DNA from 4 places in the Neobacillus sp. PS2-9 genome. Region 2 is predicted to be linked to each of the others. Evidence: riboswitches for the same ligand, from Rfam matches in the RefSeq annotation. Region 2 holds a riboswitch; each other region holds the start of a gene.

Region 1 (3,131 bases), 630 kb from region 2:
GTTATAAATTTAGGACAAGGAAATCCAGATCAGCCAACGCCTGAGCATATCGTGTCAAAATTACAGGAGGCGGCAGCTAATCCCATCAATCACAAATATTCTCCGTTTCAGGGGCATAGATATTTAAAACAGGCAGCAGCTGATTTTTACTTGAGAGAGTATGGAGTAACGATCAATCCTGATAAGGAAGTGGCTATTCTTTTTGGCGGCAAAGCAGGACTCGTAGAGATTCCACAGTGCTTGTTGAATCCAGGGGATACCATTCTTGTGCCAGATCCCGGTTATCCAGATTATTGGTCAGGTGTGGCTCTGGCAAAAGCGGAAATGGTTACAATGCCATTGAGGGAGGAAAATGCATTTTTACCTGACTACAACGAACTTTCTTCCGAATCGTTAGTAAAAGCAAAGGTCATGTTTTTGAATTACCCAAATAATCCTACCGGTGCTGTTGCCACTGAAGAATTTTTCAAAGAAACAGTGAAACTGGCAAACGATCAAAATATTTGCGTTGTTCACGATTTTGCTTACGGTGCCATTGGTTTCGACGGTCAGAGACCTATAAGCTTCCTAGAAACCGAAGGGGCTAAAGAAGTAGGAATCGAAATTTATACTTTATCTAAAACCTACAATATGGCTGGCTGGCGTGTAGGATTTGCTGTAGGGAATGAAAGTGTGATTTCAGCCATTGAACTCCTACAGGATCATCTGTATGTAAGTTTGTTCGGAGCTGTTCAAGAAGCGGCAGCTACAGCTTTAACTGCATCACAAGAATGTGTAAGAGAATTGAATGAACTATATGAGCGAAGACGTAATGTATTAATTAACGGACTTCGGTCGATAGGTTGGGATGTAACCGCACCAAAGGGATCCTTTTTTGCTTGGCTTAAGGTGCCAGAAGGGTACACATCTGGACAATTTGCTGAAATTCTACTTGATCAAGCCCATATAATGGTCGCACCAGGTATTGGTTTTGGTGAATATGGAGAAGGCTTTGTTCGAGTAGGATTATTATCATCCGAAGAACGGTTAGCTGAAGCTGTCAGAAGAATTAGTTGTTTAGAAATGTTCAAAAAATAAGTTGACAAATGTTTTTTTTCTTGCGATAATCCAAAATAAAGTTTAACAACTTATTAATGTGAATAAATACGAATCGTTTTCTTATCAAGAGCAGGTGGAGGGAAAAGCCCTATGAAGCCCGGCAACCGACTTAACTAAAAGTTAAGCACGGTGCTAAATCTTGCAGCAATCTGGCTGAAAGATGAGAAGATGTTAGTTTGTGATGCTAACCTCTTCTTTTCGAAGGGGTTTTTTATGTTTTTTGGAAAGGAAGTTGAAAATAATGTCTGAAATAATTGCTACATATCTTGTACATGATGAAAAAAATCCGGAGAAAAAAGCAGAGGAAATTGCTCTTGGATTAACTGTTGGTTCTTGGACAAATCTTCCTGAGCTTGAGCAGAACCAATTACGTAAGCATAAGGGCCGAGTCGTTTCCATCGAAGGGAAAGACTCGGAAAGAGACGGTCTAGCAATAATTCGGATTGCCTATCCAACCATTAATTTCTCTACTGACTTGCCAGCAATCTTAACCACTGTTTTCGGAAAACTGTCCTTGGATGGAAAAATAAAATTACTAGATTTGCAGTTTGATGATCACTTAAAGAGTCATTTTCCTGGACCAAGATTCGGTATCGATGGAATTCGAGAAAAAATAAACGTATATGATAGACCATTAGTGATGAGCATCTTTAAAGGCGTACTTGGTAAGGACATACACTTTTTGGTAGAACAGTTAAAGCAGCAAGCTCTTGGTGGTGTTGATTTAGTCAAAGATGATGAGATTCTTTTTGAAAATGAATTAACACCTTTTGAAAAAAGAATTACCGCGGGAAAACAAGTCTTAAATGAAGTTTTAGAAGAGACTGGTCATAGAACGCTGTACGCAGTAAACCTGACTGGGAGAACCTCACAACTTAAGGAAAAAGCAAAAAAAGCAGCTGAGCTGGGAGCAGATTTACTATTATTTAATGTCTTCTCCTATGGATTAGATGTCCTGCAAGAATTAAGAGAGGACAATGAAATTGGTTTGCCTTTAATGGCACATCCAGCAGTAAGCGGGGCATTAACTTCTTCATCCCAATATGGCTTTTCCCATTCTTTGCTCCTTGGAAAGCTTTTACGTTATGCAGGTGCTGATTTATCACTGTTCCCATCTCCATATGGAACGGTGGCATTAGAAAAAACATCTGCACTCTCGATTGCAGCTGAACTGACGAAAGAGGATGTTTATAAAAAAGCTTTTCCAGTGCCATCAGCGGGAATACATCCAGGGTTGGTATCCTTGTTAATTCGTGACTTTGGAATTGACTCCGTAATCAATGCAGGTGGTGGCGTTCATGGGCATCCAAACGGTGCTCGTGGAGGTGGCCTTGCCTTCCGACAAGCAGTGGATGCCATTCTTCAGGGAAACACACTCTCAGTAGGAGCGGAGCAGTACCCTGAACTTAATAAGGCACTTCAGCTTTGGGGAAATGCCGAGGTGACGGTCTAAATGACAAAGCCGGTTATTTATTGTGATTTTGATGGAACCATTACAGAAAGTGATAACATCATTGCTATAATGAAACAATTTGCTCCCCCTGAATGGGTGGAAATCAAGGATTTAATTCTTTCTCGTCAGATTTCAGTGAATGAGGGTGTGGGGAAATTATTTTCCTTATTGCCTAGTAATAAGAAGAAAGAAATAACTGAATTTGCAATTGAAAATGCAAAAATCCGACCAGGCTTTAAGGAGTTTGTAGGGTATGTTCGTGAAAAGGGAATTCCCCTCTATATTGTTAGTGGCGGTATAGATTTTTTTGTCCATCCGATTTTAGCAGAATACGCTCCTTTTGATGGAGTGTATTGTAATCATTCTGACTTTTCCGAAGAAACAATTAATATACTTTGGCCACATGAATGCGATTCCTCTTGTAACAATGATTGTGGTTGCTGTAAGCCTAGTATTATGCGTAAACTGAACAATTCAACGGAGAGTTTTAAAATCGTAATAGGCGACTCTGTGACCGACCTAGAGGCTGCTAAACATGCTGACTTTGTGTTAGCAAGGGATTTACTTCAGGAAAAATGTG
Region 2 (3,131 bases):
AATCCTGACAGGAATGATTCCGCCAATGGTCACACCTAAGGCAATCCGGATGATGACAAGCTGCCAAAGACCAGTCACGATCGCTCCTGGTAAGTACACTATTCCAGCTGAAAATAGAAGTATGACTAAAATTTTGATATAACCATATTTATCTGCAATCTTTCCCCAGTTCCGTGACATGAGTAAGTTGCCTATTCCCGCTGCGGAAAAGGCAATCCCTGAATAAAAAGCAACATTGTTTGGCCCATGCAAATCACTTACAAATAACGACAGGATTGGTTGGATGCTGAAATGGGCGATTTGTACAAGAGATGAAATAAGCAATACAGTTAATAGTACAGGATTTCGTAGGATGTGTTTGATAACCTCTTTACTAGAATAATGTGATTTAGTACCCTTCGTTGGTTCTATGAGAAATTCCTTCGTAGTGATGACAAGCATGGCTGAGATGAATATGGAAATCGAAGTCCATTTAAAGGTGGTCGCATAGCCGAGTGTATCGGCTAAAATTCCTCCGAGCATGGGGCCTAACAGTGAACCCGTTATACTTCCTGTTTGTAATGTCCCAAGGACACGACCAGCAATCTCTTTTGGTGTTTGTGTGGAGATGAATGCCTGTGACATCGGGATAAACCCTGAGAAAAAGCCCATGAAAAACCGTAGAAAGAGCAGCTGCCAGACTGAATGAACAAATCCCATTAAAAAGATAGATACAGCCATCCCTAATCCAGAAATGATAAGTATCTTTTTCCGACCATAGCGATCTCCAATTTTTCCCCAAACCGGTGAAAAAAGAAAGGCAGAAACAAAGGTAATCCCAAAGGTAATACCCGACCAATGCTGGACATATTTCTCAGAAAAGTCCCCAAACGTTTCAATATACAGAGAAATAAACGGCATGACCATCGTCATACTACCGGCAACGAAGAAGTTGGCAAACCACATAATTAGTAAATTACGCTTTGCACTTTCCTGCTTATTCATGGATGGTAACACTTCTTTCTGCAATTTATTTCGGTTTACTAAATATAATCATACCGAAATTTCTTAGGAGAATAAAGCAATAACTGGGTTTAGGTTTAATAATAGTTTTCCCAACTCCGTTCAATATGATTAAAAAGAGTTATTACTTTATTAAAAATATTTAAAATACTATTGACAACTTGTTAATGTGAGTTTAAATTTAGTTTATTACTTTAAATCAATAATACGTTCTCTTATCAAGAGTGGCAGAGGGACTGGCCCGATGACGCCCAGCAACCGTTCCGAAAAGGAATTGGTGCTAAATCCTGCAAAACATCTAATGTTTTGAGAGATAAGAGAGGAGTAGTCCAACATTTGTGATGAAACCTCTCTTTTCTGGAGAGGTTTTTTATTTTTACTTAAAAGAAAACTTCTCCAATGGGAATAGTTTATTTTGATAAGAAAGACAAAAAGGGGGAGCTTTTATCATGAAAAGAAATTTATTAAAAAGTGTGCTTGTATCAACATTGGCTGCAAGCCTGCTACTCACGGGGTGTGCTTCTGGGGGAGAAACGAAGAAAGCTAGTGGAAATAAAAATGTATCACTTGAAGGAGTACCAGAAAAATTTAAAAGTGACAAGTTGAAAATTAAGGTCATTCGTAAAATTGGCGGTGACGACCACACAGCTCAATTCTTAGCAGGAGCAAAAGAAGAGGGAGAAGCCTTAGGATTACAAGTGGATGTGTTTACTGCAAACGGAGATACAGCAAAATTCCATGATGCTATAAATCAGGCGTTAGATCAGGACTATGATGGATTCATTATTTCACATGGTGATGATGATGCGACGGTGAACGATGTAAAGAAAATCGTCGAAAAAGGAAAAAGCGTGGTTACATTTGACTCTAATCCAAAGTTGGCTGAAGTGGAGGGAGTAACACTTACATCACAGGATGACGAAGCATTGGCAACTTTAGCATTGGATCAGCTTGTAAAGGATACGAAGGGCAAAGCCAATATTGCGTACCTTTGGGTTGACGGTTTTCCACCAATGGTTAGACGAAACAAAGTATATCAAGATGTACTTTCAAAAAATCCTGGAATTAAAGAAGTGGAACGGTTCGGTGTAGCCGCTGCAGATACCAGTGTTCAAACACAAAACGCCGTAGCTGCCATGTTAAATAAATATCCAAAAGGAAAGTTGGATGCCATCTTTGCTACTTGGGATGCCTTTGCTATTGGTGCCGCACGAGCTCTAAAAGAGGCGGGCCGTGAAGAAGTAAAAATTTATGGTATTGATGTTTCGAATGCGGACCTTCAAGAGATTCAAAGAAAAGGTAGTGCTTGGAAATACACAGCTGCCGTGGATCCTAAACTAATTGGTGCGGTGGATTTGAGATTGCTTGCTAAAAAACTAGCAGGTGAAGAAACACCAAAAACCTATGATTTAGAGGCTTCTCTAGTTTCACAAGACAATCTTCAAAAGTCTAAAGATCCTGTTAACATGGTTAATCTATCAAAAATTATTTCTGGATGGGGCCAATCAGATGCATTCGAAGAAGATTGGATGAAAACATTAAAAAAATATTATAAATAATTAATGGTTACTATAAGCACTCTCTTTTTCACTTGATTAAGAGAGTGTTTGCTTGATAGGGGGGCGATTTCATGCAGTCAACATTGGAAATGAAAAATATAACTATTGAATTTCCAGGAGTGAAAGCTTTAAATCAGGTTCATTTTTCAACAAAGACGGGAAAGATTCAGGCATTGATTGGAGCAAATGGTGCAGGGAAATCAACTCTAATGAAAGTCCTGTCAGGGGCTTATAATCACTATACCGGTGAAATTGTGCTGGACGGGGAATCTTTGAACATTCGATCACCAAAAGATGCCCAGGATGCGGGCATACAGATTGTCTATCAAGAAGTCGATACGGCACTGATTCCTAATTTAACGGTTGCCGAGAATATTATGTTGATGGACACGGTTCATCATATGGGAAAAAAGCAGTGGATGAACTGGAAGACTCTTCATCAAAAAGCAGCACAAATCCTGGGTGAAATGAATATTACACTTTCTACGAAAAAGCTTGTGAGTGAGCTTTCTCTAGCAGAAAAGCAAATGATTCTCATTGCAAGAGCTGTCTCGAATCGGTGTAAGTATC
Region 3 (3,131 bases), 1.9 Mb from region 2:
CCTTGCATAAAAAGGGGCAGCCCCAATAATCAGTGCCGGCAAGGCCGCATCTTCTCCAATCATCGTTCCTAATAAGAAGGTGGTGAACGGGATTAATAATACAATTAAAATGATGAACGGAATGGAACGAAAAATATTAACTATTCCACTAATAATCGTATTAATCGGTTTATTCTCCCACATATTACCTTTCGTTGTTAGGAAAAGAAGTAAACCTAAGATTGTCCCCAAGATAAAGGTAACGAGAACCGAAATGGCTGTCATATAAACGGTGTCTTTCGTTGCGTCCCACATCATGAGCCAATCGACATTTTCAAAATATTTTCCACTATTATTCATTTGTTACCACCTCCAAACCAACCTGCTGGGAACGAATAAAGTCTATGGCTTTGTTTACTTCTTTTTCGTCACCATCAAGATGAATAAAGAGAGTTCCATATGAACCACTTTGTGTTTGCGAAATTTTCCCCTGCAGAATATTTACTGTAACCTCATGGTGTCTGATTAAATTTGAGATGAGCGGCTGCTCAGCTGACTCGCCAATGAAAGTCAATTGAACGACCTGACCAGAATGATACCGTGCCAGCAAATGTTCCGCTGTTTCTTTTGTTTCTTCAGGCTCTGTCACCTGTTGAACAAATCGCTTCGTGATTTGCTGCTGCGGATTACGGAACACATCCAAAACGGAACCAAGCTCAACTACACGGCCGCTTTCCATGACGGCAACCCGATGGCAAATTTTTCGAATAACATGCATTTCATGTGTAATCAACACAATGGTCAGACCTAGTCGCTTATTGATATCGACTAATAAATCCAAAATGGAATCGGTTGTCTGAGGGTCCAGTGCTGAAGTTGCTTCATCACAAAGTAAAACCTTTGGATTATTAGCAAGGGCTCTCGCAATCCCTACCCGCTGCTTTTGTCCCCCACTCAATTGAGAGGGATAGGCGTTTTCACGTCCCTCAAGGCCGACGAGTTTGATGAGCTCATTGACTCTTTTCTGTCTTTCCGGTCCCTTTATACCTGCAATTTCCAGTGGAAAAGCAATATTTTCACTTACTGTTCTTGACCAAAGTAAGTTGAAATGTTGAAAGATCATACTGATTTCTTGACGTGCTTTACGAAGCTCACTGCCCTTAATCTTTGAAATGACACGACCAGCCACTGTGACTGATCCATCGGTTGGTAGCTCCAACCCATTAAGCATTCGAATTAACGTACTTTTTCCGGCACCACTATATCCGATGACTCCGAAAATTTCCCCCTCTTGAATTTCTAAATTCACGTCATCGACCGCTTTTAGCTGGCCTTGTTTGGAAGGAAAAATCTTACGGACGTTTTTTATTGAAATCATTTGAATCACCCGCTTCTATCCTATTTACCTAAAATTCAGAAAGTATCTACTATAACCTGACATTTACTTATAGAATTTGACTGTACCCCTGAAAAGATTCTATTTTAGAAAAATAAAATGCCTTTCTGCACGGGCAGAAAGGCATTAGTAAAATAGACCTTTCTCCCATCTCCCAAAGCAAACGCTTTGTGTGAATTGGCACCATTTCAATGTAACATTGACGGTTGCCGGGCTTCATCGGGCACATCCCTCCACCTCTCTTGATAAGAGCTTACAGCATTCTATATTCAATTAACACGTTAGTCAGTTTAAGTAGTTATTTTAGTACGAAAGCTATCGTATCATGGATAAAAAAGGGTGTCAATAAAAAAATCTATTAATTCTTACTTATTGGATGAGGTAAATTTTAGGCATTTGCTTTGACAGATGCCAATCCCGTTGCTGTCTCAATCGCAGATTCGAGATCATCAATTAAGTCTTCAACATTTTCAATCCCAATAGAGAGACGGATTAAATCTTCTGATACACCTGCTGCCTTCAACCCCTCTGCATCTAATTGTTGATGGGTAGTACTAGCTGGGTGAATGATTAGACTTTTTGAATCGCCAACATTGGCCACATGTGCCCATAAGGATAGAGAATCAATGAGCTTCGCTCCTGCTTCCTTCCCACCTTTAATTCCAAAAACAACCATGGACCCTGCACCTTTAGGTAAATATTTTTTCGCTAATTCATAGTCCGGATGTGATGGATGCCCCGGATAGGATACCCATTCTACTGCTGGGTGGTTTAATAAATAGTCCACAATCGTTTTCGTATTGGCTACATGCTCTTTCATCCGAACATGCAGGGTTTCAAGGCCTAGTGTAAATTGGAATGAATTTTGCGGGCTCAGTGCCGGACCGAGATCACGCAATAACTGTACACGTGCCTTTACAATATACGCTACAGCGCCCAATGCTTCTGCATAGACAAGATCATGGTAGCTTGCATCCGGAGTCGTAAAGCCAGGGAATCTAGAAGAGTTCCAGTCAAACTTCCCACCATCAACAATTATGCCGCCCGTTGATGTCCCATTACCTAATAACCACTTTGTTGCCGAGTGAACAACAATGTCTGCCCCGTACTCAATTGGTCTGCATAAGTATGGTGTCGCAAAGGTATTGTCGATAATTAATGGGACACCTGCCTCGTGTGCAATATCAGCCACTTTTTCAATGTCTAACACACGTAAGCTTGGGTTCCCGATTGTTTCTGCAAAGACAGCCTTTGTTTTTGGAGTAATCGCTGCTCTGAAGTTCTCCGGATTTTCCGAGTCGACAAATTTAACGTTAATTCCGTACTTTGGAAGGGTCACTGCGAATAAATTATAGGTTCCACCATAGAGGTTGGAAGCAGCAACAATCTCATCTCCTGCCTCAGCCACATTCAGAATGGCGAGGGTAATTGCTGCCATACCACTAGCAACGGCCAGGGCTCCGACACCGCCTTCTAGCAGGGCTACTCTCTCTTCAAATACGGTTGTAGTAGGATTATGAATACGGGTGTATATGTACCCTGGTTCTGCTAAACTAAATAGGTTTGCTGCATGTTCAGTGTTTTTGAATTGATAGGCATTGTTTTGATAGATGGGAACGGCACGCGCTCCTGTTACTGGATCTGGAGCCAATCCTCCATGAACACTCAAGGTTTCAAAACGATATTTCTTTTGATTTTCTCCCATTTTCCTAGCTCCTCCCTTAACAACATAAACAAAAACCCCCGCTTCATAAGA
Region 4 (3,131 bases), 1.5 Mb from region 2:
GGCGGACGGTAACCAGCCGATGTTCGAACAGATGGTGAAGGACTATCAGCAAAGTGGATATAAGCTTGTGAACCATTCAGTGGAAGATGCTTCAAAAAATAAGCTTATGACCAACCAAGCGATTGGGTTCCTGATTATGATCATGATGATGTCGGCAGTTAATCTATCTGAGATTATTTTGTTGGAAAAAGAACAGCGGACGTATTACCGCTTATTATCGACACCGATCAATGCGAGGAAGTATGTATTCGCGAATGTGATTGTGAATATGATTGTGATGACGATCCAGGTGTTAATCACGTTAACCATTATGAGAATGGTCTTTGATATGGGCGTGAATGTGTCCTTTTGGGAAGCCGCGTTTGTTATGATTCTCTTTTCCTTGATTTCAGTCGGTTTGTCATTAGTGATCATTTCTTTCGCCAACAACCGGAGTGCGGCGGGCGCTTTGCAAAACTTAGTGATCACTCCGACTGTCATGCTGTCTGGCTGCTTCTGGCCAGTTGAAGTCATGCCGAAATCGTTGCAAAAAATTGCAGAATTCCTGCCGCAGCGCTGGACCTTAGACACACTCACTAAATTGCAGGAAGGAAGCACCTTCAGCGGCCTGTACCTACACTACATCATTCTATTCGCCTTTGCAGCGGCATTCTTCCTGATCGCCGTGTATCGGTTCAGTAGAAATAATACGACACAGAACTTTATCTAAAAGAGCGGGGACAGTCCCCCACTGCGCTAAAGCGCCGGGGGACTGTCCCCAAAAATTTTTTTAGACGCCCTAAATAGTTGATTTGATAATAATGGAAACACTTACAATGGTAGAATATTATTTTTTGATGATTGACAATATAAAAATAGATTAGTAATATCAAAAATGTTAAAAAAAACTAATAATTCTTATCGAGAGTGACCGAGGGACTTGGCCCTATGACGTCCGGCAACCCCCTAATTGGGAAGGTGCCAATTCCAGCAGAATGACTTTCATTCTGAAAGATAAGCTTGAAATAATTGTTTGTATTTCGATGCTCCTTTCAGTTGAAAGGGGCATTTTTTGTATGGAAAAATCCAACAGGGTCGTAGCAGGCTAACTGGATAAACATTATTTTAAAATATCGCTCATGAAAAAAGAGGTCATCATTATGATTGAGATTCGTCAACTAACAAAGGAATATAAAACGAAAAGTGGAACGGTCAAGGGAGTCGATGATGTTTCTTTAACGGTTCAACGAGGGGAAATCTATGGTATCGTCGGCTACTCTGGCGCCGGAAAAAGCTCGTTGCTCCGCTGCATTAACTTGTTGGAACAACCTACTTCAGGCACTATTACTGTCGATGGGACGGACCTTACTTCCTTAAAAGGGGAGAAGCTTCGTCTGGCACGGCTAAAGATTGGCATGATCTTTCAACACTTTTACCTCATCAGTCAAAAGACAGTCTATGAAAATATTGCTTTTTCGCTGAAAGCGGCCAACTATCCGAAGAATCAAATCAGCACCCGTGTGATGGAATTACTAGAAACGGTGGGACTTGCGGATAAGCGCGATGTGTATCCAGCCCAGCTGAGCGGTGGACAAAAGCAGCGGGTGGGGATTGCACGGGCACTCGCCAATAATCCAACAGTCCTGCTGTGTGATGAGGCAACCTCCGCCCTTGACCCGACCACAACCAAGTCGATTTTGAATCTATTAAAAAAGATCAACAGGGAGCTTAACATTACGATTATTCTCATCACGCATGAGATGGACGTAGTAAAAGAAATTTGCCACCGGATGGCGATTATGCAAGACGGGAAGGTGATTGAAGAAGGAGCAGTCTATGACATCTTCGCCAACCCTCAGGCGGAGCTCACCGGAGAGTTTATTGATAGTGTAGTATCTTTTGATATACCGGAGTCCATCCTGTCTAGCAGTGAAGGGCCAATCATTAAGGTGTTATTTAAAGGGAAAGTCGCCGGTGAGGGGGTCATTTCCGATATGCTGCAGACATTCAGCGTAAAAGGGAACTTCCTCCATGGTTCGATTGAATACATCCAAGAATTGCCCTTGGGCATTTTCATTATGGAACTGAAAGGTGCGAAAGAGGAATTGACCGCGGCCCTTCGATACATTGAGGACCGGGCCGCGCAAGTGGAGGTGTTACGAAATGGGATTTGATTTTCAGCATCTGGTGGAATTAATTCCAGATATCAATACTGCTTTTATGCAGACGATTTATATGATTATGATTTCCTTAGCGATTGCCATCGTCATTGGCTTGCCAGTGGGAATCCTGTTATTTGTCACTGACAAAGGCTTGTTTTTACAAAATCGCATGATTCAAGTAACGATGGGATTCCTAGTAAACTTGATTCGTTCGATTCCATTTATTATCTTGCTGGTAGCGCTAATTCCATTAACCAACTTCATCGTTGGTTCGACGATTGGACCGACAGCCGCAAGTGTGTCGCTATCGGTGGCAGCCATTCCATTCTTTGCTCGAATCGTCGAAACGGCATTAAGGGAAATCGATAAAGGGGTCATCGAAGCGGCGATTGCGGCGGGAGCGACGCCAACCATGATTATAAAAGATGTTCTGCTCCTTGAAGCAAGATCAGGAATCATCTCGGGTATTACGTTGACCCTTATTAGTTTAATCGGATTTTCGGCGATGGCCGGGACAGTGGGCGGCGGTGGAATTGGAGATTTAGCAATTCGCTTTGGGTATTACCGCTATGACAATACCATCATGATTGCCACTGTTGTTATATTAATTATTTTAGTTCAGGTTATTCAACTGCTTGGTGATTTTGTTGCCAAAGTTGTCGATAAAAGAAGATAAGGAAGGAAGGAAAAAGTTATGAAAAAATGGTTTTTAGCAATGGTGTTAGTTTTAGTTGTAGGTGCGTTAGCAGCATGCGGCAGCAGTTCAGAGAGTAAAGACAAAGCAGTAGCAAAATCTAAAGATATTAAATTAGGGGCTACTGCTGGTCCGTACAGTGATATGTTGAAGGAAGCAATTGTTCCTGGTTTAGAAAAGAAGGGCTACAAAGTTGAGATTGTAGAATTCAGTGATTACATCCAGCCAAATAAAGCGTTAGACAATGGGGACATCCAAGCAAACCTATTCCAGCATTCTATCTATCTAGAGAATTT

What was found. Region 2 has a riboswitch for S-adenosylmethionine ahead of RCG25_RS22055 (sugar ABC transporter substrate-binding protein). Riboswitches for the same ligand answer to the same signal wherever they lie in the genome.
Region 1: linked by a shared signal. The riboswitch ahead of mtnW (2,3-diketo-5-methylthiopentyl-1-phosphate enolase) and the one ahead of RCG25_RS22055 (sugar ABC transporter substrate-binding protein) in region 2 are both predicted to bind S-adenosylmethionine.
Region 3: linked by a shared signal. The riboswitch ahead of RCG25_RS05215 (methionine ABC transporter ATP-binding protein) and the one ahead of RCG25_RS22055 (sugar ABC transporter substrate-binding protein) in region 2 are both predicted to bind S-adenosylmethionine.
Region 4: linked by a shared signal. The riboswitch ahead of RCG25_RS03545 (methionine ABC transporter ATP-binding protein) and the one ahead of RCG25_RS22055 (sugar ABC transporter substrate-binding protein) in region 2 are both predicted to bind S-adenosylmethionine.

Annotation. Positions count from the first base shown of each region.
Region 1 is NZ_CP133269.1:3,774,858-3,777,988, reverse strand. It holds gene RCG25_RS18990 (pyridoxal phosphate-dependent aminotransferase) at 1-1,077, shown strand, start outside; SAM riboswitch class I at 1,156-1,265, shown strand; gene mtnW (2,3-diketo-5-methylthiopentyl-1-phosphate enolase) at 1,340-2,551, shown strand; gene RCG25_RS18980 (2-hydroxy-3-keto-5-methylthiopentenyl-1-phosphate phosphatase) at 2,552-3,131, shown strand, end outside.
Region 2 is NZ_CP133269.1:4,407,026-4,410,156, reverse strand. It holds gene RCG25_RS22060 (MFS transporter) at 1-984, opposite strand, end outside; SAM riboswitch class I at 1,215-1,322, shown strand; gene RCG25_RS22055 (sugar ABC transporter substrate-binding protein) at 1,452-2,561, shown strand; gene RCG25_RS22050 (sugar ABC transporter ATP-binding protein) at 2,633-3,131, shown strand, end outside.
Region 3 is NZ_CP133269.1:1,075,488-1,078,618, reverse strand. It holds gene RCG25_RS05220 (methionine ABC transporter permease) at 1-339, opposite strand, end outside; gene RCG25_RS05215 (methionine ABC transporter ATP-binding protein) at 332-1,357, opposite strand; SAM riboswitch class I at 1,520-1,627, opposite strand; gene RCG25_RS05210 (O-acetylhomoserine aminocarboxypropyltransferase/cysteine synthase family protein) at 1,764-3,080, opposite strand.
Region 4 is NZ_CP133269.1:691,836-694,966, forward strand. It holds gene RCG25_RS03540 (ABC transporter permease) at 1-709, shown strand, start outside; SAM riboswitch class I at 895-1,000, shown strand; gene RCG25_RS03545 (methionine ABC transporter ATP-binding protein) at 1,140-2,153, shown strand; gene RCG25_RS03550 (methionine ABC transporter permease) at 2,143-2,817, shown strand; gene RCG25_RS03555 (MetQ/NlpA family ABC transporter substrate-binding protein) at 2,836-3,131, shown strand, end outside.